One region of the Colwellia aquaemaris genome, then DNA from elsewhere that is predicted to be linked to it. Evidence: riboswitches for the same ligand, from Rfam matches in the RefSeq annotation. Region 1 holds a riboswitch; the other holds the start of a gene.
The links. Region 1 has a riboswitch for thiamine pyrophosphate ahead of AC27HL_RS18255 (TonB-dependent receptor). Riboswitches for the same ligand answer to the same signal wherever they lie in the genome.

Region 1 (16,511 bases):
CAAAACCTTTTAAATATCGTCCTTTGCTAGATAATCTAGGTCTCCAATAAGTTTATTAAGCCTTTTGTTTATCCGCTTGCGCTGTTTATCACTCGCGTTAGTTGCCATATAAACGAAAATTTGTGCAAAAACCTGATTGTTATGACGGGTAATGGCATTAAACTCTTCACTACGTAAACTACGGCCATTAACAAATAAGCGGTAAAACTCAAATTTAAATTGATGTTCTGGGAGTTTACCATTGAGCAGCTCTGAAAATTGACTTGTCCACTGCAAACGATAATTTATCCAGGGCTCAAATGAACGTTTGTAGTCTTGACTCATAATAGTCACTTGAGCTTTCTGCGCTTTACTTAACTTACCAAACCATTCTTTAAGCTGCTCTTGTTGCTCTTGAGCATTTTCTTCATGCCACTCTTCATCCGAAAGATCTTCATAATCGTCCAAACGTTCTTGATTACTTTCGTTTAGTGCCCGCAATAATTGCTGCTTTTGCTGGTCATTAAAACTAAAAACCAAAGGTTGTAACTTAGGCTCAACCGCATGTAAAAAATTTTGCCAATGTTCGAGAAAATCATCTAAAGCTTGGTTAACTTGTTGTTCGTCAATCCCATTGTTAATAGCTTGCTTTAGTGTTTTAAGTTGCTCACTGTATATAGGTAATTGCGTTCTGCGGTGCCATAAGTGTAGCTGCTCAAACTCCTCATCAAATATCTGTTGTTGCTGTTTATTTAATTCAACATAATCATCTAAATACCAGTTGGTCCACCAATCTAAGTGGTTGTAAACAAATCGAAAACTACAGCCCGATACTAACACCGCGAGCAACATCCATATGCTTAATTGTTTTATTTTTATCATTGTGTGCTTTCCATACTATTTTCCTGTTTAGAATACGCTGAACCTTGAGTTACTTTTATAGTTTTGATTTACATTAAATTAAGCAAAAGTTAATGCAAAATAATTTCACCTTATAAGCATTGACTGCTAATTTAGAAAAATGTTCCAAAAAGCTTTTCGATATCATTGGAGTAGGCTATGCACAACCAAGATATAACAAACTTAAAAAAAATTGCCATTTTAACCAGTGGTGGTGACGCACCAGGAATGAATGCTGCTATTCGTGCAACAGTTATCGCAGCGCAACACTATAAAGTTGACGTTATTGGTTTTATTGCTGGTTTTAATGGCTTGCTTGACGATATATCAACACCGTTAATTACTCAAAAGGTAGCAAATATAATTCATAAAGGCGGCACTATTTTAAAAAGTGCTCGCTGTCCTGCAATGCAAACAGAGTTAGGTATAACACAAGCAGCCTCCACTTTAATGAAAAATAAAATTGATGCCTTAATTGTTGTTGGTGGCGATGGCTCTTTTACTGGTGCGCTCGCTCTTAGCGAGCACTGGTCAGGGCAAATTATCGGTATTCCTGGCACCATAGATAATGATATTGATGGCACTGACTTTACCATTGGCTTTTCCACTGCCATTAATACCGCGATAGAAGCTATTGACAAAATACGTGATACCGCCGAAGCCTTTGAACGTATTTTTATCGTTGAATTGATGGGAAGACATAGCGGCCATATTACGTTTAATGTTGGAATTGCTTGCGCTGCTGAACAGGTGATTTCATTTGAAAACTTCCAACTTGATTGCGACTCAGCAGCTAATGAGGCTAAAAAGCTCTCCTTACTTGCGAAAGAAATAAAGCAAGCACAAGCAAATCGCCATGCCAGTTATATCATAGTTATTGCAGAAAATTTGTGGCGTGGAGGCGCTGCAACGCTAGCGCAACAACTACAAGAAGTGGCTAATATTGATTGTACTGCCTGCATATTAGGACATATTCAACGCGGTGGCTCTCCTGTGGCAAAAGACAGAATATTAGCAACAAAGATGGGCGTTGCCGCAATTCAGGCCTTAATTGAGCAACAGTCAAATATCATGATCGGAGAATGCAACAATGGCATTGTTCATGTACCCCTAGTAGACGCTATTCAACATAAAGACCGTGTCAATAAAAGTTTAGTAGCAGCACAAGATAATATTTTAGCCCTTACCGCTCAGCAACAGTGCTAATGCAAATGATTTATAGACACTTGTTGCTGTTGAAAAAACTGTATTAAAAAATCAATCAACAAACGTAACTTTTTAGCGTTGGCGGCACCAGGAGGAAAAACTCCATAAACATTAATAGCTTGTAGTTGATAATCATCCAAAACTGATTGTAAGCGCCCCGCTTTAATTTTTGGCCAAGCATCATACGTTGGAATGCGCCCTAAACCTTGCCCACCCTCAACAAACGCAGTTCGGGCAGCAGCATTATTAGTCGCTATTTTCCCTTGCACTTCCACACTATAACTACGCCCTGCCTTTTCTAATACCAGTTTATTGCTGGTTAATTTGTATATTACCCAGCTATGCTCGGTTAATTCCTTTGGTTGCGTTGGTTTGCCATAGCGCTCAAAATAATCAGGAGAGCCACATAAACAGGTTTCCAAAACAGCTAACTTTCGCGCTTGTAAGCCAGAATCTGCTAATGGTGCGCCTCGAATAGCCAAATCAATGCCCTCTTTCACAATATTGACCACTTCATCAGTAAGCATCAAATCAAGCTCAATTTTAGGGTATAATTTTCTAAACTTATCCAGTGCCGGCACTATGGTATGCAAACCAACACTGACCGGGCAAGTAACCTTTAACAGCCCTTCTGGTTCATTTTTAACATTTTCAATTTGTTGATTCGCAGCACTGGCTTGTTGGGCAATAATACGACAACGCTGATAGTAATCTTCACCTGCGTGGGTTAACGCAAGAGAGCGAGTTGAGCGATTTAATAATCTTATCCCTAGCTGCTGCTCTAACTTTTTAATATGGTAGCTCACCACAGCTCTAGAAAGCCCGATATGCTTTGCTGCAGCACTAAAACTGCCTTGTTCGACAACATGGGAAAAAACCACCATACTTTTAAGCTGTTCAAATGAAATATCCACTTTCGTACCTGCCAAAATATTGTTTTAAATTAAATCGCACTTATTGTATCAATTATTGAAACAAAGTTATCAATATACTCATCATTGTATAGAAAGAATATAGGAATATAATTACCGCCATAAAATAAAGTCTGCCATCAGCAGGTTTTACCGCCCCTTATAGGAATATAAATATGAGTTCGAACACTAAGCATAATAAAAGCGTTTTAATGGTATTAACCTCTCACGATACATTAGGTGATACTGGTGAAAAAACAGGTTTCTGGCTAGAGGAATTCGCCGCGCCGTATTATCAGTTAATAGATGCGGGCTATTCAGTAACCTTAGCATCACCATTAGGCGGCCAACCACCGCTAGATCCTAAAAGTGCTAGCGATGATTTTCAAACCGAAGCCACTCGTCGTTTCGAACAAGATGAAACAAGCAAAAATGTTTTAGCTAGTACACACAAATTAAGTTTAATGAAAGCAAGTGATTATGCTGCTGTATTTTATCCTGGTGGGCATGGGCCGCTATGGGACTTAACTAGGGATCAAAACTCTATAGCCTTGATCACAGATTTTTTACAGCAAAACAAACCCGTAGCCGTTGTTTGCCACGCAACATCAGTATTACTTAATGTTAAAAATGAACAAGGCGACGCAGTTGTTAAAAATACGAAAGTTACAGGTTTTACTAATAGTGAAGAAGATGCCGTGCAGCTGACAGATGTTGTACCATTTTTACTTGAAGATGAGTTGATAAAGCAAGGGGCAAATTATCAAAAAGCTGAAGATTGGAGCTCATTTGTTGTAGCAGACGGCAACATTATTAGTGGCCAGAACCCTGCCAGTTCACTTGAAACGGCTAATTATTTGATCAAAAACTTAACTTAGTATCGAAAAATGAACCAAGCATACGCTCGCAGATCATAAATAAGCTGTTCATCAGTTCCAAATAAGCAATGATTTGCTAGATTTAAATAACATCACATACATTAGGTGTATAGCATGACTTTATCAGTAGACAACAGTACACAACTTTTACAGCAAAACCGCCAACAAAATCGTCAATTTACATTGGCTTCACGTCCTGTTGGCGCACCAACGGAAGAAAACTTTACTTTCACCACTAACAAGGTTCCAACACCAAAACAAGGTGAAGTGTTAATTCGCACCATTTATTTGTCGTTAGATCCCTACATGCGTGGTCGCATGAGTGACGCCAAGTCTTATGCCGAGCCTGTTGCTATCAATGAAGTTATGGTGGGCGGCGCTGTTTGCCGAGTTGAACAGTCATTTAACGACAATTATCAGGTTGGTGATTTAGTCGTTGCCTATACTGGCTGGCAAGACTACGCCGTATCTAATGGCGATGAGTTACTAAAGTTACCGAGAGAACTTACTTCTCCTTCTTACGCGCTTGGCGTATTAGGTATGCCTGGCTTAACAGCTTATATGGGACTTTTAGATATTGGTCAACCGAAAGCGGGTGAAACCGTTGTTGTCGCGGCTGCAAGTGGCGCGGTCGGTAGTTTAGTCGGTCAAATTGCTAAGTTACAAGGTTGTCATGTTGTTGGTGTTGCTGGCAGTGAAGAAAAATGTCGCTATGTTACAGAAACATTAGGTTTTGATGCCTGCATTAATCATAAAGACGCTAACTTAGCAGAGCAACTTGCCCAGCACTGTCCTAAGGGTATTGATGTTTATTTTGAAAATGTTGGTGGCGCGGTATTTGACGCCGTCATGCCATTACTTAATGCCAGCGCACGTGTGCCTTTATGTGGCTTAATATCTCAATATAACGCTATCGAGTTACCTTCAGGGCCTGACAGAATGTCACAATTAATGGGCTTATTATTGGTTAAGCGCATTAAAATGCAAGGTTTTATTGTTTTTGATGACTATGGTCATCGTTATAACGAATTTAGCCAGGCAATGGCACAATGGCTTGCACAAGGTAAAATTATTTTCCGTGAGGATAAGGTTCAAGGCTTAGAACAGGCAGCTAAAGCATTTATCGGTCTATTGCAGGGGGAAAACTTCGGCAAACTTGTTGTTGAGGTGGGACCGCTTGAATTAGCCGAATAATTTTCATTACTCGGTGCTAATATCAGAGGTAAAAAAAGGTAAACATTAGCTGTTTACCTTTTTATATTTCCAACATAACATTGATTTTTAGCACAGATAAAATTGCTTAAGCAACAACGGCCTTTTTCACTTTATCTTTATAACTACGACTAACTTTAAGCTCTTTGCCATTTGACATCACTAAATAGTATTCACCATTTAGCTGACTACAAAACTTATCAATATAATGTTTATTGACTATGGTCGAACGGTGACTGCGTAAAAACTGTTTAGGATCTAAAATTTCTTCTAGCTGTTTCATAGTTTTACGTAAAATATGGGTATTATTTTCGGTATGAACACACATATAATCACCCGCAGCGTCAATCCATAAAATGTCTTTTACCGGCACCCGACTTACTTCGCCAGCATCCTTTATTGCTAAAACGTCTGAATAACTAGAAATACTGACTGGCTCATTGTTTTCTAGTTCTTGCAGAATTTTTTCACAATCGTTACCCGTAACATCGCTAACTAAGCGCACTAGTTTGGACTTATGAAGTGCATTTACTTCGCTACTTACATTTTGGCGAATCTTATCGAGTGTTTGTGCTAAACGTTGTTCATCAGCTGGCTTTAACAAGTAATCTTGCGCGTGTACTTCAAATGCTTGCATGGCATATTGATCAAAAGCCGTTACAAACACCACCATAGGTAGTGCTAATCCCTGCTCTATAATCGCTTCAACCACCTCAAAACCGTTTAAACCCGGCATTTGAATGTCTAAAAAAATTAGATCTGGTTGATAAGCTCTAACCGCTTCCAGCGCTTCACGGCCATTAGTACATTGAGCAATAATCTCAATATCTTTGTGTTCTTCCAGACGTACTGCTAGGCCCTTTCTTGCCAAGGGTTCGTCATCAACTATGATTGTAGAGAGCTTCTTGCTCATACTCGACTACCAATTTCGTAAGGAATTCGTATGCTGATTTTAACACCAGATGGTGTATTGTTGGCAACAACTAAAGAAAAATCATTCTGATACAGTGCTTGCAACCTTTCACGTGTGTTCGCTAAGCCTACGCCATTTTCTCTAAATAAGTTACCATTTTTAATTTCCGCACCTGGGCCATTATCAGATAGCTCAACCAATAAATCATTGCCAAATCTATGCACTGAAACATGAATATTGCCACCTGCCTCTTGTACAGCTATAGCGTATTTTATCGAGTTTTCAGCTAATGGCTGCAATACCATGCTAGGCACTAAGGCCAAATTACAATCTTCGGCAATATCAAAGCTCACTTGCAATCGTTCTTCAAAACGTACTTTTTCAATGTCTAAATAAAGCTTCAAGGCATGAAGTTCACTGTCGAGTGTGACACGCTTCATCGGATCTTTATCTAGTGAGTATCGCAGAAATTCACTAAGTTTGGTCACCATGCCATTGGCGGTTTTATTTTCTTGCACCAGTATAAGCGTGGAAATGGCATTTAGCGTGTTAAACAAAAAATGAGGATTAAGCTGATAACGCAACATTTTCAATTGCGCTTGATGCGCTACGGTATTGGCACGTAGAACATTTTGCTTTTCTTTTTGCAGCATTTGGTAGTATTTAGTACCAAAATATAAGCCACTCCAACTTAAAATAATAAAGAAAGATAGCAAACTATTTTTAGTGTAATACAAAATAAAGTCGGGACGATAACCGTGTTTGTAGATTTCCCAATAGTTAATGTTCTTAACAATTTGCCAAAGAACGCCGGTAAAATAGGACGTTAAAATTACCACTATTGCAATTTTTAAAGGGGTGAAATTCCATATACGACGATAGATGTATCTTAATGGAATTGTGAATAACCAGCCGGCATATGCATTTAGTAAAATGATCACTAAAAAAATATCACGTAAATCGTGAAGTAATGAACCTAGATAATGAACCAAGGCAAAACCACACCAGCCAGCAGTATGCACTAGCCAAAATAAGCGATTTCTATTTTCTATAAATTCTTTCCAATTCACACAATACGACCAATAAGTGAGGTTAGTTTAATTATGCGCTATGCTGGTCATTCACGCACTACCACTAATCGTAAGATTTCAGCGCCTTATCTCATTTCATCAATAACAATTTGTGTCTTAGGGTGTTGCTTTTTAAGTAAGGAAAACTGTTTTACAGCACGTTTTTGATAGCTGGCACTCTTATTTAACTGATAATAAGATAAATACCACAAACCATTGATTATTAAAGATAATGAGTAGTAACACGTAACCGTCAATATGTGTGAATCCATAGATGTTTGGGTATTACCTGCCAGATTGTCGACAATTTCATTACCATAAAATGACCTAGTATTAGCTGCTGTTGTCGTTTCAATATTCTTTTGTTTTTCTCTCTGCGATAAGGCCAAATTTTGTGCTAATTGCTGCTGATAATACAGTGAAGTTATTAACCTTATATGCTCTGCTTCGAATTCATTAACGGCCAATAGCATGGCAAGATCATATTCAATAGGTGCTATACAAGCACTGTCAAAATCAATTAATTTAAACGCAGTTTCATGGTTATTTTTGCCATTAACTAAATTCTTGCTAACAGCAATGGCATTAGTAAAGTTTGCGTCGCCATGGCAAAAAATATTTTGGCTATTAGTTACTTTTATTACATCAGTTAAGCGTGATTGTTCGTATGTGATAACAGTTTTTAATGCTTGATATGACGCCCTAGGAAGCTGAACCTTATTTAATAAATTAAAGAGCAAATCATTAATTGATAATTTTACTAGCCTGAACGATTTAACTTTAGTGCTTGATGTATAGTCGATACCGTGACATTGAGCTAATAGGTTTACCATAATGCCCATTTTGTCGTTTTGGCACATTAACGAGTCATCTAGTGAGTTGCCAGGTAGAAATTCATTAATGAGCCAATGTGCATCACTATAAAATATGTTCGCCGCTATACCCTGCTCACTTGCCAATATATTAGCCGCAAGCTCACCCTTGTTGTCGGCAATACATTTTGCTGCATAATAACGTCCTTGGTATTTAACTTGAAAGCAAGGTTGGCTAAGCCCTGCTTCAAATATTTTAATCTCGGTAACCGAGCACGATGCAAAGCATGGTAGTAATAACAAACGCTCAATTAAAGCGAATTCATTCTTATTAGGCTTTTTATTGATGCAAATGTCATTTGTCCCGATCTGCAAGCTTAAGATAGCTTTTGTATTAAATTGGCCAAACAATTACCTGCCCCTAAGCCACAACAGACGTGGTATCAGTAACTAGATTATTATTTTGCTGTTGATACATTTTACGCCATTGCCAATAACCATAAGCAGCAAGTATCACATAACATGCAAATAAGGCTGCGGTTGGCACCAGTGACTTTTCGATATAAAGATAGATAGAAACAAAATCAATAACGATAAAGTATAACCAGTTCTCAAGCACTTTTTGTGTAATTAAGTAGGTAGCAAATACTGCAAAAACTGTAGTGGCACTATCAAGATAAGGAAAATGTGTCGGCGTATAGGTTGCCATTAGCCAACCAAGAACCAGTGACAATAGCGATAATGCAATAATTGCTATGCTATGGCGTTGCAGCGACCATTGGCTATACGGTAACGCTTGATTATTAACCTTATCAGCTAAATTTTCATTACCGCCATCATCACAAGCCTTCGCCACATTTTTTTGCCAGCAATACCAGCCATATAAAGCCATGACTAGATAATAGAGTTGTAACGCACTGTCCATCCATAAATAAACATCGTAAAAAATAACAGTATATAAAATGGTACTTAATATTGCCGCTGGCCAGCACCAAATATTACCTTTTGCCGCCAATAACACATAAAGTAAGGAGGCTACTACAGCGATTAACTCTAACACTGGTAAAGTGGTAAAATATGTCACAATTTCAGAAGCAGCGCTGATAGAATTAGTCATTACGACTCCGCTTCAACAACAGAGCGATCACCACCGATAAATTTACAGACAAATACCGCCGCATTTAAGGTTTCATGTACGTGTTTTATTTCTGCCATCACATGTCTGGTGGCTAAGTCGTAATCACCAAAAACTTGCGTGCTCATACCGTTTGTCACAACATTTAACCCTTCAACTAAACGTAAACGTTTAATAAAAGCCCAAATTTCAGTTTTAAATTTTTCTTCTGCTAGTGGATATAAACTAATTTCAATTGAAATTTTCATGTTTTATTCTCTTATTAATATTAAAGGCAATATATAACACTTTGCGGCGATATATTGCCTTAAACCACTCAAAAAGTTGATTAAAAATTATAGTCTAAAGTAACACCAACTTGTCTTGGAGCGCCATAGCGTACGTACTTTTTCGCAGCCCAGCCTAAATCAGGTTCATTACCAAAGTAAAAACCGCGTGTAGCGACTTTTTCATCAGTTAAATTACGTGCCCAAAGTGATACTGACCAATCGGAAAATTCATAACCAATTTTGGCATTAAGTAGTTTTGAACTTGCAGACTTTTCATCATGACTATCAGAAAAATAGAACGCATCTTTGCCCGACCAATTAATATTAGCCACTAAGCCATCATCATTACGATAGGTAGCACCTAAGCTAAAAGTATATTTAGGCGCATGGGCGAGCTCTCTGCCTGAAATATCAATAGTAGCGCCATATTTATCTTTATAAGCATAATTATCATAGGTGGCATTTAGATAGCCTAGTGTTGTATCTATAGTTAGATTATTCGTCATTTGATAATTCAGCTCTAACTCCAAACCGTAGCTACTCGAGCTCGCTGCATTTGCCGTGTAAATTGTAAATTGTTGAGGTTTGTCAGGATTTTGCTGTGATGCGTTAACTTGCTGATCTTTCCTGTCCATGTAAAACACAGCTAAACGGCTAACCAAGTTGTTATCAAGTAAGCTAGATTTTAAGCCTAACTCATAGTTTACTAAGGTTTCTGTATCAAACTCTTTGTACTGAGCTAATTGCTCAGGTAAGCCCATGTTGAAACCACCAGCTTTGTACCCTCGAGCAATTCGCATATAAGCTGAATGTTCATTGTTAATTGCACGACTAAGTGCAATATGCCCACCCCACATAGTTTCAGAAGGATCAAAACTATCACCAGCACTATCAGAATAATCTGTTGTACGTTTTTCAACGCGCAAACCTACAGATAATTCATGTGCTTGTGGTAAAATGCTATCTAACTGTCCAAAAACAGCATAATTGTTTGCTGAGTATATTGAATCAAGAATTTCATCTGGCCAACCATTGTATAATGAATCTAAATCATTACTTTCACTTAAGCGACTAATATAAGTACCTAGTAACCAAGCCGTGGTATGGTCAAAAATTCGTGATGAATCATTCGAAGAAAGTCTAAATTCTTGTGACCAAACATCACGGTCGGCTTTTTTAGCCCATAAATAGCTGTACTCGCACGGTTCATTATTGGCTTCATCACCACAGTTTTTACTTGCCCAATAATCAGCATTTGCCCAGTCACCATCATAAGCGTGTTCATGCTTTGTTGTGGTATAACTGCTGATCGCCTCTAATTTAGCAAAAGATAAACCATCATAGCTGAACTTAAGCGCGCCGCCGTGAGATTTTTGGTTATCAACACCAGGATTATCGGTCAGGGTATTAAAACCGTTATTATCTAGTGTCCAGGCGTCAAAACCATTGTCGTTATCAGCAAAAATATAAGTAAAGTGTACAGTTAGATCTTCTGTTGCTGTGTAGTGAAGCTTAAACCTTCCTGAGAATTCATCAATACCGTTGGTATCGTCTTTACCTAAAAAGCTGTTGTCTCGGTAACCATTTTGTTGGTGTTGCTCTACTGATACGCGATAGCTTAAATCTTCTGAAATAGCCCCTGAACTGTAACCAGCTAAATTAATGAGGTCGTCATTACCTGCAGTGGCTTTAAAACCATGTTCAGAGGTTTGTGTCGCTTCATTAGACTTAACATAAACTAAACCTGCTAACGCATTAGCACCAAACCTAGCACCTTGTGGCCCTCTAAGCACTTCAACTTGTTGTACGTCGTACATTGACGCTGCCATACCTAAACCTGAAAGGTCAATATCGTCAACGATAAAACCAACTGATGAATTAGGCGCTCCGCGATATTCAGAGCGTTCACCAACGCCACGAATTTGCAGGTATTTAGGACGTGAAGTACCACCAGAAAAATTAAAGTTCGCTATATTTTGGATGACTTCTTCAAAGTGCTGAATAGCTTGGTCATTAATTTTTTGTTCGCCAATTACAGCGACGCTTGTTGGAACTTGAGCGAGTGACTTTTGATTAAAGCTTGAAGTAACTGTAATTGTTTCAATATCTTGGTTTTCATTAGCATTAGAGGTGCTAGCAAAAGATATTAAGTATGATGTTACTGCGATTGAAATGGCAGATTTAGAAATATTCATTATGATCTCATAAATTCTATTAAGAATACGTTATGGGATCCGGCATGGAGAAGTTAGAAAGCGGCTCGTTAACAATCTGTAAAATTATTATCAACCGCTAACATACGTTACACGGTAAAATTTAATTTTACAAAATGGTATGCGATTAGCGTAACCATTCCTACGCCGGTACTATCCGGTTCAGGTTCTAAGGGTTCGCTAAGTTATATTCACTAATAACAGCGCATCTCAGCCTTTGAAATCGTTGTCGATTTTAAGGCACCCCTTGGTTCGGTGTGCATACTAACAATATTTATTTAAAAGTACAGCGTAAAGCTTAAATTTACGCTGTATATATTAGAAATGTTGCTTATAAGGCAATAAAAGCTATTGCGCAGCCAGCATTCGCCCTAAAGGTTGCCCACCAACTAAGTGCATATGGATATGATAAACCTCTTGGCCACCATGTTGATTACAATTCATGATCAAACGATAACCGTCTTCGGCTATGCCCTCTTCTTTGGCCAATTTTCGCGCTACCGTGAACATACGACCAATGGTAAGTTCGTCTTCTTGCTCTATATGGTTAACCGTTGGAATAAGTTTATTCGGCACAATTAATATATGACTTTTAGCTTGCGGGGTAATATCACGAAAAGCAGTCACAAGCTCATCTTGAAAAAGTAATGGTGTTGGTATTTCTTGGCGAATAATTTTTGAAAATATGGTTTCTTCTGGGGAGTTTTGTTCAGCCATAACAATGTCATTATCTGGTAAAGTTTAACTGTAGTTTAACGATAACTCAGCGAATAACAAAATAAATTGTTATTCGCTGTCATCATATGACTTATCAACTTAACTGCGTAATAAGCTTACGTTTACCTCTTACGGTTAAAGACTTTACATCTTCAACAAGCAAGTAGTTTACCGGCACCAGTATTAAGGTAATAAAAGTTGCGAAGATAATACCAAACCCTAATGATACTGCCATAGGGATCAAAAACTGTGCTTGTGTCGCTTTTTCAAACAATAATGGCATTAAACCAATAAAGGTGGTTAATGAGGTCAGCATTACCGGACGAAAACGTGACTGTGCAGCGATTAATACTGCCTCAAATACCTTCTCTCCAGCGCGCACTTTGCCATTAATAAAATCGACTAAGACTAAACTGTCATTTACCACTACGCCAATAAGCGCCATCAAGCCAAGTATACTCATAATGGTTAAATCCATACCCATGATCCAATGGCCGATAATAGCGCCAATAGCACCGAATGGAATAACTGACATCACGATAATCGGTTGTAGGTATGACTTAAACGGTATCGCCAGTAAACAGTAGATAATAAAGAATACAAATAATAGCCCCCACGCCAAGCTATTAAATGATTCTGCTTGTTCACGTGCTTCACCTTCTAAAGTGTACGAAACGCCAGGGTATTTGTGCATCAATTCATCTAAAAACAAGGTAAGATCGGCATTTAACACTGTCATATTGGTGGTGTTTTTATCTACATCTGCGGTTACATTAACCGTGCGATATCTATCAATACGTTTTATTGCCGATGGACTTTTGCCAGGTTGCAATTTCGCAACATGAGACAAAGGCACTTTGCCGCCCGTTGGTGTGTTAATTAGCATGTCGTTTAGCTTGGCTATCGATTTTCGCTCTGACAACGGAAAACGTAACATCACTCTAACATCATCACGCCCTCTTTGTATCCGCTGAATTTGTGCGCCAAAATAAGCATCTCGTACTTGGCGGGTGATCCACGAATTACTCATCCCCATAGCATAACCTTGTTCGGTTAATTCTATCTGTAATTCTTCTTTACCATCTGAGAGACTATCGGTAATTTCAAACGCTGTTGGATAGGTTCGAATGCGCGCTTTTACTTCTTCAGCCACTTGCTCTAAAGTTTTCAAATTAGTTGCAGAAAGTTGTATATCGAGAGGATCTCCTCCACGACCAAATTCAGCTCTAAAGGTGACACTTTCAGCACCTGGTAATGGCCCAATTAGCGCTCGCCATTCTTTAACTAATTGCGCAGTACCAATGCCAGTATTGTTTTTATCCGCTGGAATAATTTCAAAACGTACACGGCCTTTTTCTTCGCTAGTAATTGCAAGGGTATTTAAAATAATGCTATTGCCTTCTTCGTCACGGTACTTATCTTGTAATGTTTTCGCCGCATTAGACATTTTCTCAACATAGGCATCAACAACATCAAAGTTGGTACCAACCGGCATCGTAATATTGCCTCTTGCGGTTTCACTTGGTATACGAGGGAAGAAGACAAATTTTGTCCACCCACTTAAGATAAAAGCTAAGATCAAAATAAACACGCCAACAAATAAAGAGATGGTGGTGAACCTATTGCGAATAGCTAACGACAATAAAGGCTTGTAATAACGCAATATTGAGGCTTCAAATCCATCAGCAAAGCGCTGTTGCCAAACACTGAATTTTGATTGTTGAGTTTTTTCACTACGTAGTCGTAAGTTTTTTAAATGTGACGGTAATACAAATTTAGATTCAATCAAGCTAAACAACAATACTGGAATGACTATTACAGGAATTTGCGCAAATAATGCTCCACGCTGCCCTTCAATAAACGCCAAAGGTAGAAACGCGGCGACTGTGGTTAAAATACCAAAGGTTACTGGGGTTGCGACTTCTTGTGTGCCTTTAATTGCAGCTTCTATACCGCTAGATGCGGTTTGGGTGTGGCGGTATATATTCTCCCCGGTCACAATGGCATCATCTACCACAATACCTAACACTAAAATAAAACCAAATAAGCTCATGATATTTATGGATATATCAAAAAAAGGCATTATAAGAAACGCGCCCATAAAACTTACGGGGATGCCAATCGAGACCCAAAAAGCAATGGAAGGACGTAGAAATAACGTTAATAACAACAGAACAAGAAAACCGCCTTGTAACGCGTTTGTGATCAGTGTGTTTAAGCGACTTTTTACGATTTCTGAATCGTCATCCCAGTAGCTTAAAATAAAACCTTCAGGTAAAGTAGCTTGGCGATTATCAATATACTCTTTTACAGCATCCGCAACATCAATGGCACTTTGATTGCCAATACGAAAAACATCAATTAGCGCCCCTTGCTGGCCATTAAAACGCGCTCGTAAAGGTGTTTCTTCAAAACCGTCATTTACTTGAGCAATATCTTCAAGAAGTAAAAAAGTGCCATCGGTATCGGTTTTTATTACTACCTTTTCAAACTCATCTTTACGATAAGCTTGTCCTATATTTCTAACTAAAACATCGCCGCCGTCAGTACGCACATTACCTGCTGAAATATCAACCGAGCTATTGCTAATGGCTGTTGAAACTTCAGATAAAGTTAGTTGGTACTGGTCAAGTTTGCTTTGGTTAATGTCAATACTGATTTCATAATCACGTACCGCATCTAATGAAACTTGCGTAACTTGTGGTAAACGTAGCAAATCATCACGTACTTGCTCAGCAAACTCACGTATTTCTTTTTCACCATAATCAGAGGCGATAGTAACCGATAGCACATCTCGAATACGTTGTGCTATTGCAATTACCGGTTTTTCTGCATCAACAGGAAAGGTATTTATCGCGTCAACACGGCTTTTAATATCGTTTAATAGGTCACGCACATCTGTAGATGAGTCGGCTTCAATACGCACGGTAGCCGCCCCTTCCACAGAAGTACTGGTAATTTTCTTAATACCTTGTAGATCTTGCACCGCTTCTTCGATACGTATTGCCACACCCTGTTCAGCATCTTCAGGAGTCGAACCACGTAAAGCGACAGTGACATTGACAATTTCAGATTCAAAAGAAGGAAATACTTCTAACGGAATGCTGCTTTTAATTGAAAATATACCAGCCAACAAAATGGTGATCATAAGTAAGTTGGCAGCAACATGATTTTTTGCAAACCAGGCGATCATGACTCAACTCCCTTATTGTTCTTTAATTTTTGCGTATCAGAGTCTCTGCGTTGATCATTGCCAGCTTTGTTTCCTCTTTTTACGCCTTTATTTTCTCTAACATTTTTAGAAACAACCGCTTTGCCATCAATACTGCTAATATTAACAATCGTACCCGAGGTAACTTGGCCTAATGGAGTTAAAACCAATAATTGTTGAGGCTCTAATCCCGATTTAATGACTGCTACATCATCGTTTTGCCAAGCGACGGAAATATTTTTCCGTTTCAGAATATTGCCTTCAACTATATATACATAACTGCCTTGATAAATGGCTTTATTAGGTATGGTTAATGCCTTTTCAATCACTTTGCCAGTTATTTTAGCGCTAACATATTGGCCAATTTTTAATGGCAAACTGCCACTTTCATGCTTGCCATACGGGTCATCTATTTGCGCTACAACAAACAGCTGTTGCGAATTTTGATCAAACGCTCCTTCGGTACGCACCACTTTACCTTGCCAGCTTTGACGCGCAGCCAAGTCAGAATATATGGTAACCGCAGGCTGCTTTTGCTCACTATCATTTTGATAACGGCTACTTTCAGGTAACACCATATAGGGTAAGTCTTTGTTTTTTAATGGCAACCGAACTTCAACATAATCAACAGCATAAATTTCTGCAAGCTGAGTGCCTGAATTTACCACTTGCCCAACATCAACTGACTTACTTAAAACTCGCCCTGTATATGGTGCAACAATATTGCTACGTTCTAATGCTAATTCCGCCTTTGCTAAACTTGCTTCGGTAGAATATACCGAAGCTTGTGCTGCCATTAGTTGTGGTTTACGAAGTACTAAATCTGGCGCAGTTTCACTATTACCTAACCGGCGCCAGTCTTGCTTTGCTTGCTCAACCCGTGCTTGTTCTTCACTAAAATTCTGCTTAGCACTAAATAAGCTTGCTTGAGCTATCTTTACTTCTGCCAGCAAATCTCGTTGATCAAGCTGCACCAAAACATCTCCTTGTTCAAAGAAGCCACCAGCTCGAAATTTAGGACTAATACTAATTATTTGTCCTGATACTTGCGGCAGTAGCACACTTTGTGTTCTGGGTTTAATGGT
Region 2 (16,511 bases), on a different contig from region 1:
GGTCAAGCGGTGTTGCATTTATCGTTCGCATATCAGCAAATTGAGCAACTTGAAAAAGCCAAGGCATTGATTGCTGATTATGAAAAATATTTACTACAGCTAATTTCAAATAGTAATAATAACCCGGAAATTTTTTACAACATGACGTTAGTAAAAGCGCTGCAAGATGAAGAAAGCGAAGCTTTTAGCTTTTTTCAAAGTGCCATAGATGCAGGTTGGGTACAGGCTTGGAAAGTGGAGGTAGAGCCAATACTAACTGAGCTAGCGAAAACTCAACGTTTTAGCCAAATGTTTGGTGGTGTTAAAGCCCGATTAGAAAATATGAAATCGCGAGTGAAAGAGCAAGGGAGTTTTTTACTCGTTGATAACTAAATAATAACTAGCATAGCAAAGCTTTTGTTATGCAGGTTGTTTATCCTCAGATCTTTTTCAATTTATTCAGCAAAACTGAATTCCTACAAATATTACTAATTGCCAGCAGGTCAGGTTTTATTCTTGTTGGCTATTTCTTAGACAAGTTTGTTCTTTATGTGGCCACTGTTGCACATACCTTATGGTTATTCTTTTTTATAACAGTTAGTTAGGTTCTTATTAAGTGTCTTGCTTAATTATTATGCTTTATCTTGTTTAGAATATAGCTTGACGTAATATATTGTATACAATATAACCTGTCGGTGTATTAAAAATATGCACTGAATTTTTCTTGTTTTTTAATTGCTTATCATTAGCTAATTAATAAACAGCTTCATTCAATAAGTGAAATAAGGCTAATAAATTAGTCAATAACAATAATAAATATGAAGGAAAGTAAGATGAAACTTACCCGTATGTTTTTCGCTGTATCGGCAGCCCTAATGGTTGATACTGCATTTGCCAATAGTGATGTGCACCTTGTTCATGACCACAAACCCAATATAGAAAATACCATTGAAGTCGATATTAGAGAGCAAGATCCGACTGCTCGTGATGTTAATGCAGAACAAAGCCCTATTGAAGCTAGCATTATACAAAGCTTTTCATTTAGTCCTCGTACGCAGTCGGCTATTGCAAACGCTTGTGTAAGCAGTGCTGACCTAGCGGCAGTTTCAGGTACGGCTCGGGCAAATTTAATAAAATCGGAGGCAGATTATCAGTGTTTTGAGAATAATATTTGGACGACGCCATCTGCAAATATGCAAGCCTTGTTTAATGAAAATGCAATGATAGCTATCGCTAATGAAGCCCGTGTATTAGCCGAAGCTTACGATGGTACAACGGCAAATAATTTACGCTACTTTGTGGCCTATATTCGTGCAGGGCAGTGGATGCAAGAACAAGCCGCTAATTCCGCTATCATAGGAGATTATAGCTCGGCTGTGAGCACTGCCGTAGTGAGTTTTCTCAATGCACTTGCTGCGAATACTAATTACTACAATACGGACGAAACACACGCCTATTTAGCAAAAGAGGCGATGATTTTAATGTATGCTCTTTCTGCGAATGACCGTTATCGCTATTTACCAAAAGTAATAGGCTTACTAGAGCGCTATCAAAAAGAGTGGGGCGCAAATGCTCAGAATTGGTTTACTAAATCGCTAATTTATATTTACCGAGCCAAGGATGATGCTGCGTTTATTTCTGCAGTTCAGGCTGAACAAGGCTTAATAAATGCACTCGACCAGTTTTTAAAAAATAATACTGCGATGATAGGGCATGCACAGGAAGCTCAATATAATGATGTAGCATCAGAGTTTGGCCGAATGCTGAAATATAGTGGCCAAACACGTACACAAGCTCAAAATGATATTAGAGACTTTTTGGCCCGTACAGATATGACAGGCACGACTTCAAAATCGTGGTTTAAAGTCATTAATCAAGTTAATTATTATGACTCGAATAATTGCAGCTTTTACAATACATGTAATTATAAAGCCGAGTTAGAGGCTGTAATTTTACCTATAACACACTCATGTAGTGCAACGTTAAGAATTCGTGCGCAAGAATTAACTAATGCACAACTTACGGAAGTTTGTGATGAATTGGCGACGCGGGAAAGCTACTTTCATGAAAAGTTAAATACTAATAATGTGCCAGTTGCAGACGATAATAACTCAACATTAGAGCTAGTTATTTATAACAACACAGACCAATATAAACGTTTTTCTTATAATATTTTTGGTAATAGTGTCGATAATGGTGGCCAATACCTAGAAGGTGACCCTTCGGTCGTTGGCAATATTCCACGTTTTTTCGCTCATGAAGCTGATTGGTTATTGCCAGAGTTTAAAGTTTGGAACCTTAATCATGAATATGTACATTATCTAGATGGGCGTTTTAATACTTACGGTGATTTTAGAGACTTTAACGCTCACGATTCTGTGTGGTGGGGAGAAGGTATCGCAGAGTACATTGCAAAGAAAAACTTTGATGATGGTGCTATCGCTGAAGCTCGTAAGAACACTTATAAACTAAGTGAGTTATTTAAAACTAACTATAACGATCATGACTCGACACGTATTTATAAGTGGGGCTATTTGGCGGTGCGTTTTATGTTTGAACAGCAACCAGCGCAAGTTGATAACATACTTGCAGAGCTAAGAGTGGGAGATTTTGCAGGTTATAACAGTATTTTGACTAATATTGGTAGCAGTTTAGACGCCCAGTTTGCAACTTGGTTACAAACGGTAGAAAGCACGGAAGATACCATAATAATTCCTGACGATAATGTTTTAACTAATGGTCAAACGGTAACGATTAAATCTGATGGCAGCGAGCAACCGAGTTATCAATTTGATATTCCAGCCAACGCAAGTAATTTAGTTATTCAATCGTCAGGTGGCACAGGTGATGTTGACCTTTATGTTAAAGCAGGTAGTGAAGCAACATTAAACAATTGGGATTATCGACCTTACAAAGGCGGTAATAGTGAAACAGTTAATGTTGCTACGCCTGTGCAAGGTACTTGGTACGTAATGGGCAACCCATACGGAAATAGAGTGTTTGATAATGTTAGCTTAACAGCAAGTTGGACGGTTGATGATGGCACTGGTGGCGGTGGTACGGGCAATACTAATGCTTGTGACACGCAATCTGCAATAACCCGAGGAAACTTAGAAGATAATCAAGCTGTGTGCTTAGGCAGTCAAACAGTTTATATGGCGATTTATGTTGCAAATGGTTCAACGTCATTAACTATTTCTACACAAGGTGGTAATGGCGACGCCAGTATTTATCAATCAGCTGCTGGCTGGCCAAGTAGTAACAATTACCAAAACAGTGCCGTAACTTCAGGTAGTAGCGACGAGTCTATTGTTGTTAATAACCCAAGAGCTGGCTGGCACTATTTGATGGTAACAGGGCAGCAATCCGGCACACAATTAGTTGCTGATTTTGAGTAATATCGATATTAGTTAATTCAATTATAAGTTGACGATGTAAAAACAATAAAAGCGAAAGGCCCAAAAAATAATTTTGGGCCTTTTTTTCTTCGCCAGATAATCACCTTTGTATAAATTCAAAAAGTTGTTTTGTATGAAAAACGTACTAATCTCTATAGGTATAAAACGACATGGAGGTTGCTGTGCATGGATGAAAAGCAATCACAAACACAGTAAAACTTGCTAATAGTTTCTGGTTCGTTTTTTTGTGTTTATAGTTCGGTGCAACATGTTTTTTCATACCGTTAACGTTCATAGCTAAGTATCTTATGTTTTTGAAAATCAAAGAATATCTTTATCAAAAGATGCTGTTCTTTCACGATAAATGAACCTACCACGTACTTTAAATTAAGTTGCTGAGCAAAAAATTGGAGGATAAAGATTATGACACCAGAATATATTGTTGTTCATACCGCCGCTTTTAATGGCAATAATTGTGATCGTGACATGATAGATCGTTGGCATAAAGTTAGAAATTGGTCAGGGATTGGCTATCACTTTGTAATTTTAAATGACAAGCATAGTAGTAAAGCTGATGGCACGATTGAAAATGGTCGAGCCACCAATAAAGCAGGAGCGCATGCTCTTGGCTTAAATAGCCGTTCACTTGGAATTTGCTGCATAGGCCATGGCGATATCAATGACTTTACGCCGGCGCAATATGAAAGTTTATATCAGCTTGTTAGACAATTAATGACAGAATACTCCATCCCTGTCGATAAAGTGATAGGCCATCGAGAATTAAACACGTTAGCGGATAATGAGGTAATATCCTCTCGTTACCGTACCAGTAAATCTTGCCCAGGTAATAAAATTGATATGGACTTTATTCGTCAACAATTGCCGGGTAACCTGAAAACAGAAGAAGACCAAACTTCTCTAGTGTCGGCCGAGTCGCGATTAGCCATAACAAATGCCATTGCCGTTTTACAGCAGCATAGCGCACAGTTTCCCAATGCTCAGGATGAACTAAATGAATTTGTTTATCATCCTGAGGTTATTGCGATTAGGCAGTAAAGGTTCGTAACGTTAATACAAAACGGCTTGCATGGCTTTTGTTGCTGCAATTGGCTGCTGAGCTTGAGTTATTGCCGTTACCACAGCAACACCACTGACGCCTGTTTGCCAAACTTGCGGTGCCCGCTGCAGGTTAATACCGCCTATTGCGACTACTGGAATATCATTGGTTAAATTCATTAACTGCTGTAAATTACTTATACCCTGTATTTGTCCGGTCATATCTTTAGTTTTTGTTGGGAATATTGCACCAACAGCTAAGTATGAAGGTTGCAACTGTTGCGCTAATAAAAGCTCATAGCAACCATGGGTACTAACGCCAAGCCGTAATCCTGCGGCAGAAATAGCTGTTAAATCTGCTTTAGCTAAGTCTTCTTGACCAATATGAACACCATAAGCGCCATACTTTATTGCCAGTTGCCAATGATCGTTGATAAATAGTCGGCATTGATAATCTCGCGCTAACGTTATTGCTTTTACAATGATTGGCTCTAACGCTTCATCAGACATATTTTTAATGCGTAACTGAATAATTTTAATACCTAAAGGCAGCAAAAGTGTGAGCCATTCAATTGAGTCTACCACAGGGTATAAACCTAATTTTTCGCCTTTTGCTAAGTTTAGGGAAGGAAACGTTGATGGAGGCGAGATATCACCTTCTTGGTTGATAACTTGTGGAAAATAGGCGGGTTTTGTTGGCCAAGGCCCTTGCTCAAAAGCGCCGTAATAATGATTGTTTTTGTCTATTCTATTAGTACTTATCGCTAAGCCTTGGTTAATAAAGGTTTTACTTAAAGTGAATGCGTCTCTAAGCAAATAGCCGTGTGCTAAAAAGCTGGTTAGCGCACTAGCAAAGCTGCAGCCACCACCATGGCTATGGCTAGTCTCGATATAAGCAGATTGTAGTTGGTAGCGTTGCAAGTCATTATTCGCTAATTTCTGCACACACGTATCAAGGCAGTATTTCCTGACACTGTAGGTATTACTTATGTCATTTTGATGACCGCCTTTAACGATCACAGCATTGCAGCCTAAGCTTATTATTTTTTCACTTATCGCTATATTGTTGTCGTTTCCGGTGTCGCTATTGATAAGTTTGCTGAGTTTTTTAGCCTCATTAAGGTTGGGAGTAATAACGTCTAGCAACGGCATTAATGGTAGTAATGCCTCGGCAGGAATGTTAGATAAACTGCCGCCAACACTGGCTTGGCCAACAGGATCATAAACCACGATTAAGTCTGCTATTTGCTGTTTCAGCTCTGACAGTAAATTCACCAGCCAATTTATTTGGGCACTGTTGGTGATTAAGCCGATTTTTATCGTGCGTGGTGGTTTATCAAAACGTAGCGCCTGTGCTTGCTCTGCTAATATTGCTATCTCGGTAGGATTTATCGATAAAAGTTTAGTCGAGTTTTGTACGGTATTGGCGGTAATTAAATGACAAACTTCAACATCAAGGCGATGGCCTGTTTTTATATCTGCCGCAATGCCAGCACCGCCCGAGCAGTCGGCTCCCGAAATTGTCCAAATAATAGGTTTTATTTTCTGCAGCGTATGCTCGGCTGGTGATTTTGTCATGAGTTATTCTCTACATGGTGCCAAAAAGGCGTATCTAAGGTTGGAGTGCTTGGTTGTGCTGTTTGACGCTCTGGCATAGTGCCAGCAACATAACCTGACTCACCTGCTGCTATTGCTTTGGCAAATGCTTTCGCCATTAATACAGGATTGTCGGCAAGTGCAACGGCACTATTAAGAAGTACACCGTCATAGCCCATTTCCATGGCAAGACAGGCATCTGATGGTTTGCCAATGCCTGCGTCGAGTATTAAGGTTGCTTCAGGTAATCGCATGCGAATACACTGTAAATTGTACGGATTCATCAAGCCTTTTCCTGTTCCAATAGGCGATGCCCAAGGCATGATGACTTGACAGCCTAAGTGGTAAAGACGCTGACAAATGACTAAATCATCAGTGCAATACGGTAGTACTTTAAAGCCATCAGCGAGTAATTGTTCGGCGGCGGTAAGTAATTCGACAGGGTCAGGTTGTAGGTTATAGTCATCACCTATGACTTCTAGCTTTATCCAATCTGTGTTAAATAACTCTCGGCTCATTTTCGCCAGTGTTACTGCTTCTTTAGCATTTTTACAGCCGGCAGTATTTGGCAATAAAAATCCTTGCCTTTGCTTTACTATATCTTGGATATAGAGCCATATTTTTTCGCCTGCTTGTGCATGCGGGTTTTGCCGTTTAAGTGACAAAGTCACCACTTGTGATTCGCTGGCAAGTATTGCTTGTTTCATAACTTCAGGAGAAGGGTAAAGCGCTGAGCCAATCAGTAAACGGCTATTGAGTTGCTGGCCATAAATAGTTAATGACATTTGTTAACCTCCAACAACGGGAAATAATATATCGATACTGTCGCCATTTTTGATGTTGGTAACTGCATAGTCATCTTTACCAACAAACTCGCTATTAAGCGCTAATGCAAAGCTTTGTTGTAACTGATTTTTTGGCAGTGTTTCTGGTAATGTTTGCTCGATAGTAATGGGGCTTGGCAAGTGAGATAAATCGAACACTTTGCCATTTAAGTAGATTTTCATGCTATATCTCGGTTAATTTATCTGTTGAATTCGATGTTATGGGTAACAAATGGGAATATTGATAGTGTTCGGCTTCCTTGCTACTTTTTTGGAATAAATAATTAACGTGCTCAATAACTTGCGAAAGCACCACGGGTGCTATTAAAAAACCATGGCGATATAGGCCATTGACTTGTATTAAATTATCTTTGCTAATTATTTTTGGTTGGTTATTGCTAAAGGCTGGGCGAAGTTGACTTATATGCTGGCGAATATTGGCTTCAGCAAAGCCCGAATGTACGCTATAGGCGGCACTTAGTAATTCCATAGCTGAGCGTACCGTCATTGGGCCAGTATCGTCACTTTCAATTTCGGTTGCACCTACCACAAAGTGACCTTTCCCTTTGGGGGCAATATAAAGTTGGTAGCGTGGGTGCATTAACCTTACAGGCCTTGAAATGTTGACTTCGGGAGCAAAAAGTTGAAATAGTTCGCCACGTACAGCGCGTAAATCTTTAAGCTCAGCGTTTGTTAAATCTCCTCTTGCTATCGAGCTTTTTGCACCTATACCACGACAATCAATAATTAAATCAAATGCTTTTTGTATTTCTGAGCCGTTTCCCGTTTGATAACTTAGTTTTGTTTTATTGGTGTTTATTCCGGTAACTCTGCTGTTGCTAAACCAGTTGATTCCCTCACTAAATAACTGTTCTTTTAGTGAAATGAGTAACTTACGATTGCCAATTTGCCCCTCGTCTGGCAAAAATATGGCTTGTGAAAAACGATGGCTGAGCTCAGGCTCGAGATTGAACAATTGCTGGCGATTTACTTGTTGGCGCTGATGTGAGCTGTAATTATTCGCTAGAAAACGTTGTAGTCGATGGTAGTCGCCAATATCTTGCTCGTGGCTGACAACCAGTGAGCCTTTTTGTTGGAAAAAATTGTAACCTGATAAAGTGCTAAGTAGTTGCGGCCACAATGTTAGTGACGCAAAGCCCATACTGACAATGTTTGCTGGGCTATGCATGGCTTCACCAAGTGGTGTTAGTAAACCTGCGGCCGCATAAGCCGCGCTTTGTTGACCGTTTTTGTCATCTTTGTCGAACAAGGTTACCTGATAGCCTTGTCGATTCAGCGACAAAGCTATCAAACGGCCCATGAGTCCGGCGCCAATTATTGCGATGGATGGCATGGTTATATTCCTCGCCGTTATTCAGCTAAGGTTTTATCTATGCTGTGGTAAATCTCACTGCCGCTGGCTTTAAATTCTTGTGATTTTTTAGCCATACCTTGAGCGGAAATGTCGATAGTTTCATCAAGTAATTTTATTTTGATTGCTTGCTCTTGACCATGTTCATCTATCTCAGCGGCATAATCTCGGACTTCTTGAGATATTTTCATAGAGCAAAATTTCGGACCACACATGGAGCAAAAGTGGGCAACTTTACCTGACTCTTGAGGCAAGGTTTCGTCATGGTAGGCACGGGCGCGTTCTGGGTCTAAACCGATATTGAATTGATCGTACCAACGAAACTCAAAGCGTGCCTTTGACATGGCATTGTCGCGAATTTGGGCACCCGGATGACCTTTAGCTAAATCCCCTGCGTGTGCGGCAATTTTATAGGTTATTAGTCCTTCTTTAACATCTTCTTTATTTGGTAAGCCTAAGTGTTCTTTTGGTGTTACATAACAAAGCATGGCACAGCCATACCAACCTATATTCGCCGCGCCAATGCCAGAAGTTATATGATCATACCCTGGTGCAATATCTGTGGTTAGCGGCCCCAAGGTATAGAAAGGGGCTTCACCACAATGCTTTAATTGCTCGGTCATATTTTTTTGTACCATATGCAGGGGTACATGCCCGGGGCCTTCGATAATGGTTTGTACATCGTGTTGCCAAGCTATTTTAGTTAATTCACCAAGCGTTTTTAACTCTGAAAATTGCGCTTCATCATTAGCATCAGCGACAGAGCCGGGGCGTAAACCATCTCCTAAGGAGAATGAGACATCGTATGCTTTTAAGATTTCGCAGATATCTTCGAAATGAGTATAAAGGAAGTTTTCTTTATGATGCGCTAAACACCATTTCGCCATAATAGAACCACCACGGGAAACAATGCCGGTGACTCGTTTTGCAGTCATGGGAATGTAACGTAAAAGCACACCAGCATGAATGGTAAAGTAATCAACGCCTTGTTCGGCTTGTTCAATTAAGGTGTCGCGGAATATCTCCCAAGTAAGGTCTTCAGCAATGCCATTGACTTTTTCTAAGGCTTGATAAATAGGCACGGTACCAATGGGTACTGGAGAATTGCGGATGATCCACTCGCGGGTTTCATGAATATAGCGACCTGTTGAAAGGTCCATCACCGTATCTGCGCCCCATTTAGTTGACCAAACGAGTTTCTCTACTTCTTCTTCAATTGACGAGGTAACAGCGGAATTGCCAATATTAGCGTTTACTTTTATTAAAAAGTTACGTCCTATAATCATAGGCTCGGATTCAGGGTGATTGATATTAGCAGGAATAATGGCTCTACCACGGGCCACTTCTTCACGGACAAATTCCGGGGTAATTTGCTCTGGAATATTGGCACCGAATGACTGTCCTTGGTGTTGTTGAAGTAATAAATCGTCCTTTACTTCTTGGCGCTTCAAGTTTTCGCGAATGGCGATATATTCCATTTCAGGGGTAATAATGCCTTGGCGGGCATAGTGCATTTGGGTGACATTTTTTCCGACTTTTGCTTTGCGTACTTTTGGTAAATGTTCAAAGCGTATGTGATCTAGCCCTTCATCTGCTAAGCGTTGCTGACTATAGCTAGAGCTTTTACCGGATAAAAATTCTACATCGCCGCGCGCGTCAATCCAGTTATCGCGCAAACGGGGAATACCTTGGTGAACATCGATTTCAATAGCGCCATCGGTATAGAAACCTGATGTATCATAAACACATAAAGGGGCATTTTTTTCATACACGGCGTTATCTTTGGTACCACTAACTAAGGTATCGGAGAGTATTATTTCGCGCATACCGACACGAATATCGTGTATTTCTCCGGGTACATAAACTTTTTTTGAATTTGGAAATGATTGATCGGCAACATTCTTTAAAAAATTTGCTGCTTGCTCGCGACGCTCGCGTCTAGAAATTGAACTCATGGTCTCTCACCTGTTTTTATAAATAAAAGTTAGGCGGAGCTATATTGGGGTAGTAACGAGGAGAAACAAAATTAGCAATAATAGAAAATTGCTAGTGATGCTACTCACTTGTTCCCTTCGCAGATGTTAATCTAATCAGGTTCTACGGATCCCGCTTTCGCGATCTCAGCCCTATGGCACTCCGACAAGTCAATACGTTTAGTTATGCTAAACGAGGCTAGATTCTAGCGTGAAAAATTGTTGATTATCAATAATTAATTTATAAAATTTGTTTTATTAGCTCCATTTTTGCATTTTACGATAAATGGTCGAAGGGTTAACTTCGAGTAATGCCGCTGCTTTGGTGATATTGCCATCACATTGCGCTATTGCATGTTCAATGGCATTTTTTTCAACCTGTTCAAGTGGAATAATTTCTGTGTTATTTGCTGGCTTTGCTACGGCACTTGTCGCTGGAGCTTGCATCGCTTGACTAGGAGAGCTAGGTAGAATTTGATTAATGGTTAATTGCTCAGCCAGTAAAGGTTGGATCATTTTTAAGGTAATTTCTTTACCGTTATTCATAATACAGGCGCTGTGAATGGTGTTTTCTAATTGCCTTACATTGCCTGGCCAAGGGTAAGAAACAATAAAATCACGCGCGTTAGCGCTAAAAGCAACAAAGCTTTTCTGTTGCTGTTGATTATATTTTTCTAAAAAATGCTTAGCAATGATAAAGGCATCTTGCTCTCGTTCACGCAATGGCGGTAAATTTAATGGAATAACATTAAGGCGGTAGTATAAATCCTCTCGAAATTCATTTTGATTTACGGCATCACTTAGCTTGACCGATGATGCAGCAATAATTTGAGCGTCAAATTTCATTAATTTAGTATCACCTAAGGCGGTAAACTCTCGCTCTTGAATAACACGTAATAATTTTGCTTGTAATGGCATTGGCAAGGTGGTGATTTCATCCAGAAATATTGTGCCGCCATTACTTTGTGAGAGCAATCCTTCTTGGTCAGTAACAGCACCAGTAAAGGCACCTTTTTTGTGGCCAAAGAGCTGTGATTCAATTAAGGTTTCGGAAAAGTTAGCGCAATTAACGGCAATAAAACTGCCATCGCGTTTACAACCTGATTCATGACAAGCTTTGGCGACAAGCTCTTTGCCTGTCCCTGTCTCGCCATGAATATAAATGGGGACATTGGCCCCAGCCGCGACAGAAATATTTTCAATTAACTGCTTTATTGGCGTACTTTCGCCAATGATTGTTTGATTAATTTTAGTCAGTGCTGGCTGGCTATTATTACTGTTAATACTATCTTGAACTAGCATCACTAGCTCAGAGTTTTTCCAAGGTTTAGAAATAAACTTTTCAATAATTGCGTCATTAAAACCAGCAGACACTGAGTCAAAGTCTTCGTAAGCACTGAGCATTATGCGTTTGGTGTCTGGCCACAACTGTTTTACCTGTGAAAGTAGCTTATCACCAGTAATATCTGGCATACGTTGGTCAGATATGATTAATACTGGCTGGTTGTCTTTAATATAAGCTAATGCTAACCGTGGTGAGGTAAAGGTTTCAATACGTACATCAACTCGCATTAACGTACGTTTTAAAGCCGCAAGAATTTCGTGTTCGTCATCCACCAAAATAACTAATGGTCTATTATCTGTTACTTCCATTACTTAGCTTTCCCTAACAACTTTCTGTTGCTTGTTAATTTCGCTGCCTTGATGCAGCACGTAGGCGATAAGCCTCTTTTGGCTGAGTTCCTGATGTGATACTAATGAGTCAATTTGAGCCTGTGACAGTACAGTTTTTTCACTTAATAATTTATGTTGCTCATGATTTAAAATATCTTGTGCTAATACCATCTCGGGTTTTAATTCGTTAATAGCTTTTGCAATTTCAAGGCTTTCATTGGCATTCGGATCGTTAAGCATGTCAGAAAATAGATAGAATATTTTGCTGTCGAAAATATTCCCTAGGCTTTTTTTCATAATGATTAGAGCTTCTTGCGGGCTAATACATAGGCCCGTAAACTGCCCAGAAACCAGCAAGTCAAAATGTGCCACAATTGCCAAAATGCGTGATGTTATAGGGATTTCATCAGCGGTTAAATGTTCGGGTACCCCAGAGCCATCATAATGTTCGTTGATATGTTTTATTATTTTAGCGCACGGCGATAACGATGCCACAGATGTTAATATTTCAGCGCTAACCTGCGGATATTTAATCCAGCTTTGCTGTTCTTGTATGGTCATTTTATGCCAAGGTATTGTCGTCAATGTAGCAGGCAAGCTGCTAATGCCAATACGGTAAAATAAACCTGCAAGGTAGACATGGACGCGGTGTGGCTCCTTTAATTTCATTCTGCGAGCCAACATTTTACTTTGTTGTGCAACTCTGAAGGTATGCCCTGTTATGTCGTGTGTTTGCATCGCGACTAAATTAGCACTTAATTGTAATAGCTCATTGTTGAGTAAAGATAATTTTTGACTTTGATTAACAACACTATTGTGTTGAGCTTGTAAAAAGTGGCTCACCTTTTCCATTGAACTTTGATTGGCAGACAATCTTTGGTTATCGAGTTTTAAGCTTTTTACAATGGCAAGCTTTTTGTTTTCGCTGCGCAATTCTGTGATCAATTTTGCCAAAGTTGCTTTTAATTCTCCGTTGTCCCATGGTTTAGTGATATAGGCAGAAATTTTTCCTTCATTTATGGCTTTTTTAGCTAGCTCTGTATCTGCGTAGCCCGTAAGCACAATACGTTTACTGCGACTGTTAATCTTAACTATATGAGCCAAAAAGTCTGCGCCGTTAATGTTCGGCATTTTCATATCTGTAATGACAAGCTGGGTTGGTGTTTCTTGAAAAAACGCGATTGCCGCGGCCGCGTCAGTGAAAGCATGTACTTGATAATCGCTGCGCAAAACCCGCTGCAAGGCATTGAGAACTTCTTGTTCATCATCTAGCAATAAAACTGACGGTAACATGTCTTAATCCTAAAAAAATTTAGTTAAAGATGAAATAGTTGCATAAACTCATGCTAGCATTATAGTTAATGAAATGTGAAGTATTTAAGGATGTTTACACGATGAAAGGAGCTATTTTTACGGGCTTTGCTGACTATGTAGAGCAAGAGTTTGGTCTTACCGTTTGGCTAAAAACGCTTGAAAGCTGTGAACTTGCATCTAATGGGGAGTATTTAGCAACAGAATTATACGAAGACGTAGAGTTTAATGTGTTGGTTGAAGCATTAGCGAGAATTGTTGATATTGAAAAAGAGTCGCTGCTTAGAGACTTTGGTAAGCATTTTTTCCCCGTCTTGATGTCGCTCGGCGTTTCGCTTGTTAAAGAAATAGACAACCTATTTGATTTTATGAGAGCTGTTGATAGTGTAATACACATTGAAGTGCAAAAAAGCGACCCTCTGGCTTATACACCAACCTTACTTTATGACCAGCCGCAAGATAATGTACTCATTGTTAGATACTTGTCACAAAGAAAAATGTGCCATTTTGCTGAAGGGCTAATTTTGGGGGCAGCGGAACATTTTGGAGAAAGCGCAATACTTAGCCAAAGTAAGTGTTTATGTAAAGGAGATGAACATTGCCTGATTCGGGTCGAGATCTAAACACGACATTAACAGAAAAGGTCGCTTTGCTTGAAAAAGCCTTAGTACGAGAGCGTAATGCTAAGAAAAAACTTGAGGCTAAATTAAGCCAAAAAGCCGACGTGATCCTGTCTGAGAATAAAGAGTTTTTAGATTCATACGAAAGAACGACAAGTCGACAAGTGCAGTTGCAGTTTTTAGCAAGCTTAACGCAAGAATTGCTTTTGGATAAAAGTATTGAAGATTCGTTTTGTCATTTTGCCGAAAACGTAACCAAATTATTAGAAAATAGTACTGCTATCGTGATTCGCATTCACGCAACAGGTAACAATAACATTTGGCTTTTATCTGAACAGCAAGGAAATTGGCAAGCAAAACAATGGCAAGAGAAATATCTAGCAAGCATTAAGCCCTTTTTACTGAGCGAAGATACTCGCTGGCATCGATTTGAAATAAGCAAAGGGGAGCAAAATGACACGTTTTTCTCTTTGTTAGACAATGATACGGTTTTGTATCTATCAATGAGGGTAACGACTAACGAAAGGTGGTTGGTATTGCTTGATATCAACCATTATTGCTATAGCGATGACTTCAAACAAACGATGGATATTGCAGTACAGCAATTTAGTGCAGCGATAAAACGTCGGGTGACTAAAATTGAATTAGCTTACAATTATCGTGATTTACACAATACGGTAGATGAGCTTAAGTCAACCCAACAACAGTTAGTCCATAGTGAGAAAATGAGTTCATTAGGACAGTTGGCAGCAGGTGTCGCACATGAAATCAACAATCCTATTGGTTATATTTCAAGTAATTTAAATGTTTTAAAAGATTACCTTGAAATATATGAGCAGGCCTTTGCTCAACTACCTAGTAAACTTTTTGAACAATTGCATAATCAGCGTGAATTGACGTTTGCCCGTGAAGATGTTGATGAGTTGCTTGAGTCTTGTATTGTTGGTGTTGAACGCGTTACGGAAATTGTTGCTAGTTTGAAAACCTTTTCTCGAAAAGAACATGATGAATTCTCTGCAATACATATTAATGATGTGATCGAAAGCGCCTTAAAAATTGTCTGGAATAAACTTAAATATGACCATGAAGTAGTGCAAGAATTGTCGCTTAAACTCCCTGAAATTCAAGGAAATTATGGGCAGCTTCAGCAAGTTTTTGTTAACTTATTTGTTAATGCTTGCCAAGCGATGAAAGAAAGTGGCGAATTAAGAATTGAAAGTGCGTTGGTGGATGATTATATCGAAGTCAATGTACATGATACGGGGTGTGGTATGGATGAATCAGTGCTACGGCACTTATTTGACCCATTCTATACCACTAAAGATGAGAGTGAAGGCACAGGTTTAGGCTTGTCGGTTTCCTATGCCATTGTTGAAAAGCATAATGCAACCATAAGCGTAAACTCCAAACCTGATCAAGGCTGTACGTTTACGCTTAAATTTCCTGTTCTCTGTAATGCTACTTCTAACTAACAAGTTTTTCTTTAGAGCTGTGCAACGATATTTTTCGGGCTATAAATATGAAAAATGTCGTAGCGGCTGGTGGCTAAATTATGCTGCTCTGATGTTCTAAATGAAATTGACACCTCAACATCACTACCATTTAACTCAGACTTTTTATCACAATAAAGCATGGCACTAATTGGATAAATCCCCTTATTTAGTTCCAAAGAACCCGTTAAAACCTGCTCTGATTCAAAACGAGTCATTAAATGAATTTTCTTATCAATCACGCGCTTATTATTCATATCAATGCGGGCATAACATGAACTAATTTTAGACATAGTATCTGAACCTAGGTTTATTGATTGATTTTTAACGTAAAACTCAACACCGACTTGTAAACGACCTTTTTTTCGGCTTGGAAAAAGCCCATTTAGACGATACATGCTTTTACTTGGTTGGCTTATGCCATAGCTTTTGTGGCTTGATAAAGAAAAGCGAGTTTCATTCATGACAAATGAACCAACATCATCACTTAGTGCTGCCTGTTTAGCATTTGATGGCAGCGGGTAAACACGGGTGATCCAACCAGGAAATAAGTCTGCTTTGTTTACCGCCTGTGCTAAAACTTCATTACTACCCACATGATAGGGGTTTAGTGTTCTTAGTATTTCAAGTTCATTTTCCGCTTTTGTTAACAAAATAGTTTTATCATCTAACTGGGCATTGAGCGTTTTAGCTTTTTTCCACTGCATAGCAGCAATTCCACCTATAGCTAGCGTAAACACAGCTAGAATTGTTACTTTAATTAAAGACTCCGTAAATGATGTAGTTCGGCGACTATATCTTTCTTTTCTATAATAGCTACTCATAGTATTCCCCTCACTCTCTTTGTAACTTTGCTCTTAATATTGTTCTCAGTTGCAAGTGCTTTGCCAATTGTAATTTTGTTATTTTTCAGTTGGTTATATTTTTCCTGTTAAAAATAGTCTAAACAGCTTTGCAAATTGCAACAGTGATAACTGCATTATGCGAAATGAAATAATCCCTTTTGTTTAACTTTATGAAAAATAAGGGAAAAAAATAGGCAAGGAATCTGCAATGGCTTTCGTTGAGTAGATTTAAATACATTATTGAAAAATGTGAGGAGAAATGTATGCAAACAAATTCATTGAAGGTAGCCGTTGCTGCTATTTTGCTGTCGACGAGTAGCGCTGCATACAGTGTCACTCAAGTTGATATTGAATTGCAGCTACTGCTTGATAT

Region 2: it holds a riboswitch for thiamine pyrophosphate, as region 1 does, so the genes downstream of both, thiC (phosphomethylpyrimidine synthase ThiC) here and AC27HL_RS18255 (TonB-dependent receptor) in region 1, are expected to answer to the same signal.

The regions. Positions count from the first base shown of each region.
Region 1 covers NZ_BAAJLV010000010.1:29,656-46,166, reverse strand. Annotated here, with positions in the region: gene AC27HL_RS18305 (DUF6279 family lipoprotein) at 10-861, opposite strand; gene AC27HL_RS18300 (ATP-dependent 6-phosphofructokinase) at 1,039-2,085, shown strand; gene AC27HL_RS18295 (LysR substrate-binding domain-containing protein) at 2,082-2,999, opposite strand; gene AC27HL_RS18290 (type 1 glutamine amidotransferase domain-containing protein) at 3,173-3,874, shown strand; gene AC27HL_RS18285 (NADP-dependent oxidoreductase) at 3,989-5,068, shown strand; gene AC27HL_RS18280 (LytR/AlgR family response regulator transcription factor) at 5,175-5,999, opposite strand; gene AC27HL_RS18275 (sensor histidine kinase) at 5,996-7,069, opposite strand; gene AC27HL_RS18270 (phosphotransferase) at 7,156-8,292, opposite strand; gene pnuC (nicotinamide riboside transporter PnuC) at 8,303-8,998, opposite strand; gene AC27HL_RS18260 (hypothetical protein) at 8,998-9,264, opposite strand; gene AC27HL_RS18255 (TonB-dependent receptor) at 9,345-11,480, opposite strand; TPP riboswitch at 11,621-11,756, opposite strand; gene AC27HL_RS18250 (HIT domain-containing protein) at 11,847-12,215, opposite strand; gene AC27HL_RS18245 (efflux RND transporter permease subunit) at 12,310-15,408, opposite strand; gene AC27HL_RS18240 (efflux RND transporter periplasmic adaptor subunit) at 15,405-16,511, opposite strand, start outside.
Region 2 covers NZ_BAAJLV010000001.1:689,755-706,265, forward strand. Annotated here, with positions in the region: gene AC27HL_RS03035 (tetratricopeptide repeat protein) at 1-372, shown strand, start outside; gene AC27HL_RS03040 (M9 family metallopeptidase) at 813-3,377, shown strand; gene AC27HL_RS03045 (N-acetylmuramoyl-L-alanine amidase) at 3,801-4,433, shown strand; gene thiE (thiamine phosphate synthase) at 4,446-6,011, opposite strand; gene AC27HL_RS03055 (thiazole synthase) at 6,008-6,814, opposite strand; gene thiS (sulfur carrier protein ThiS) at 6,818-7,036, opposite strand; gene AC27HL_RS03065 (FAD-dependent oxidoreductase) at 7,038-8,207, opposite strand; gene thiC (phosphomethylpyrimidine synthase ThiC) at 8,225-10,180, opposite strand; TPP riboswitch at 10,276-10,374, opposite strand; gene AC27HL_RS03075 (sigma-54-dependent transcriptional regulator) at 10,457-11,851, opposite strand; gene AC27HL_RS03080 (HD domain-containing phosphohydrolase) at 11,855-13,165, opposite strand; gene AC27HL_RS03085 (heme NO-binding domain-containing protein) at 13,267-13,806, shown strand; gene AC27HL_RS03090 (sensor histidine kinase) at 13,782-15,275, shown strand; gene AC27HL_RS03095 (hypothetical protein) at 15,287-16,117, opposite strand; gene AC27HL_RS03100 (DUF1194 domain-containing protein) at 16,402-16,511, shown strand, end outside.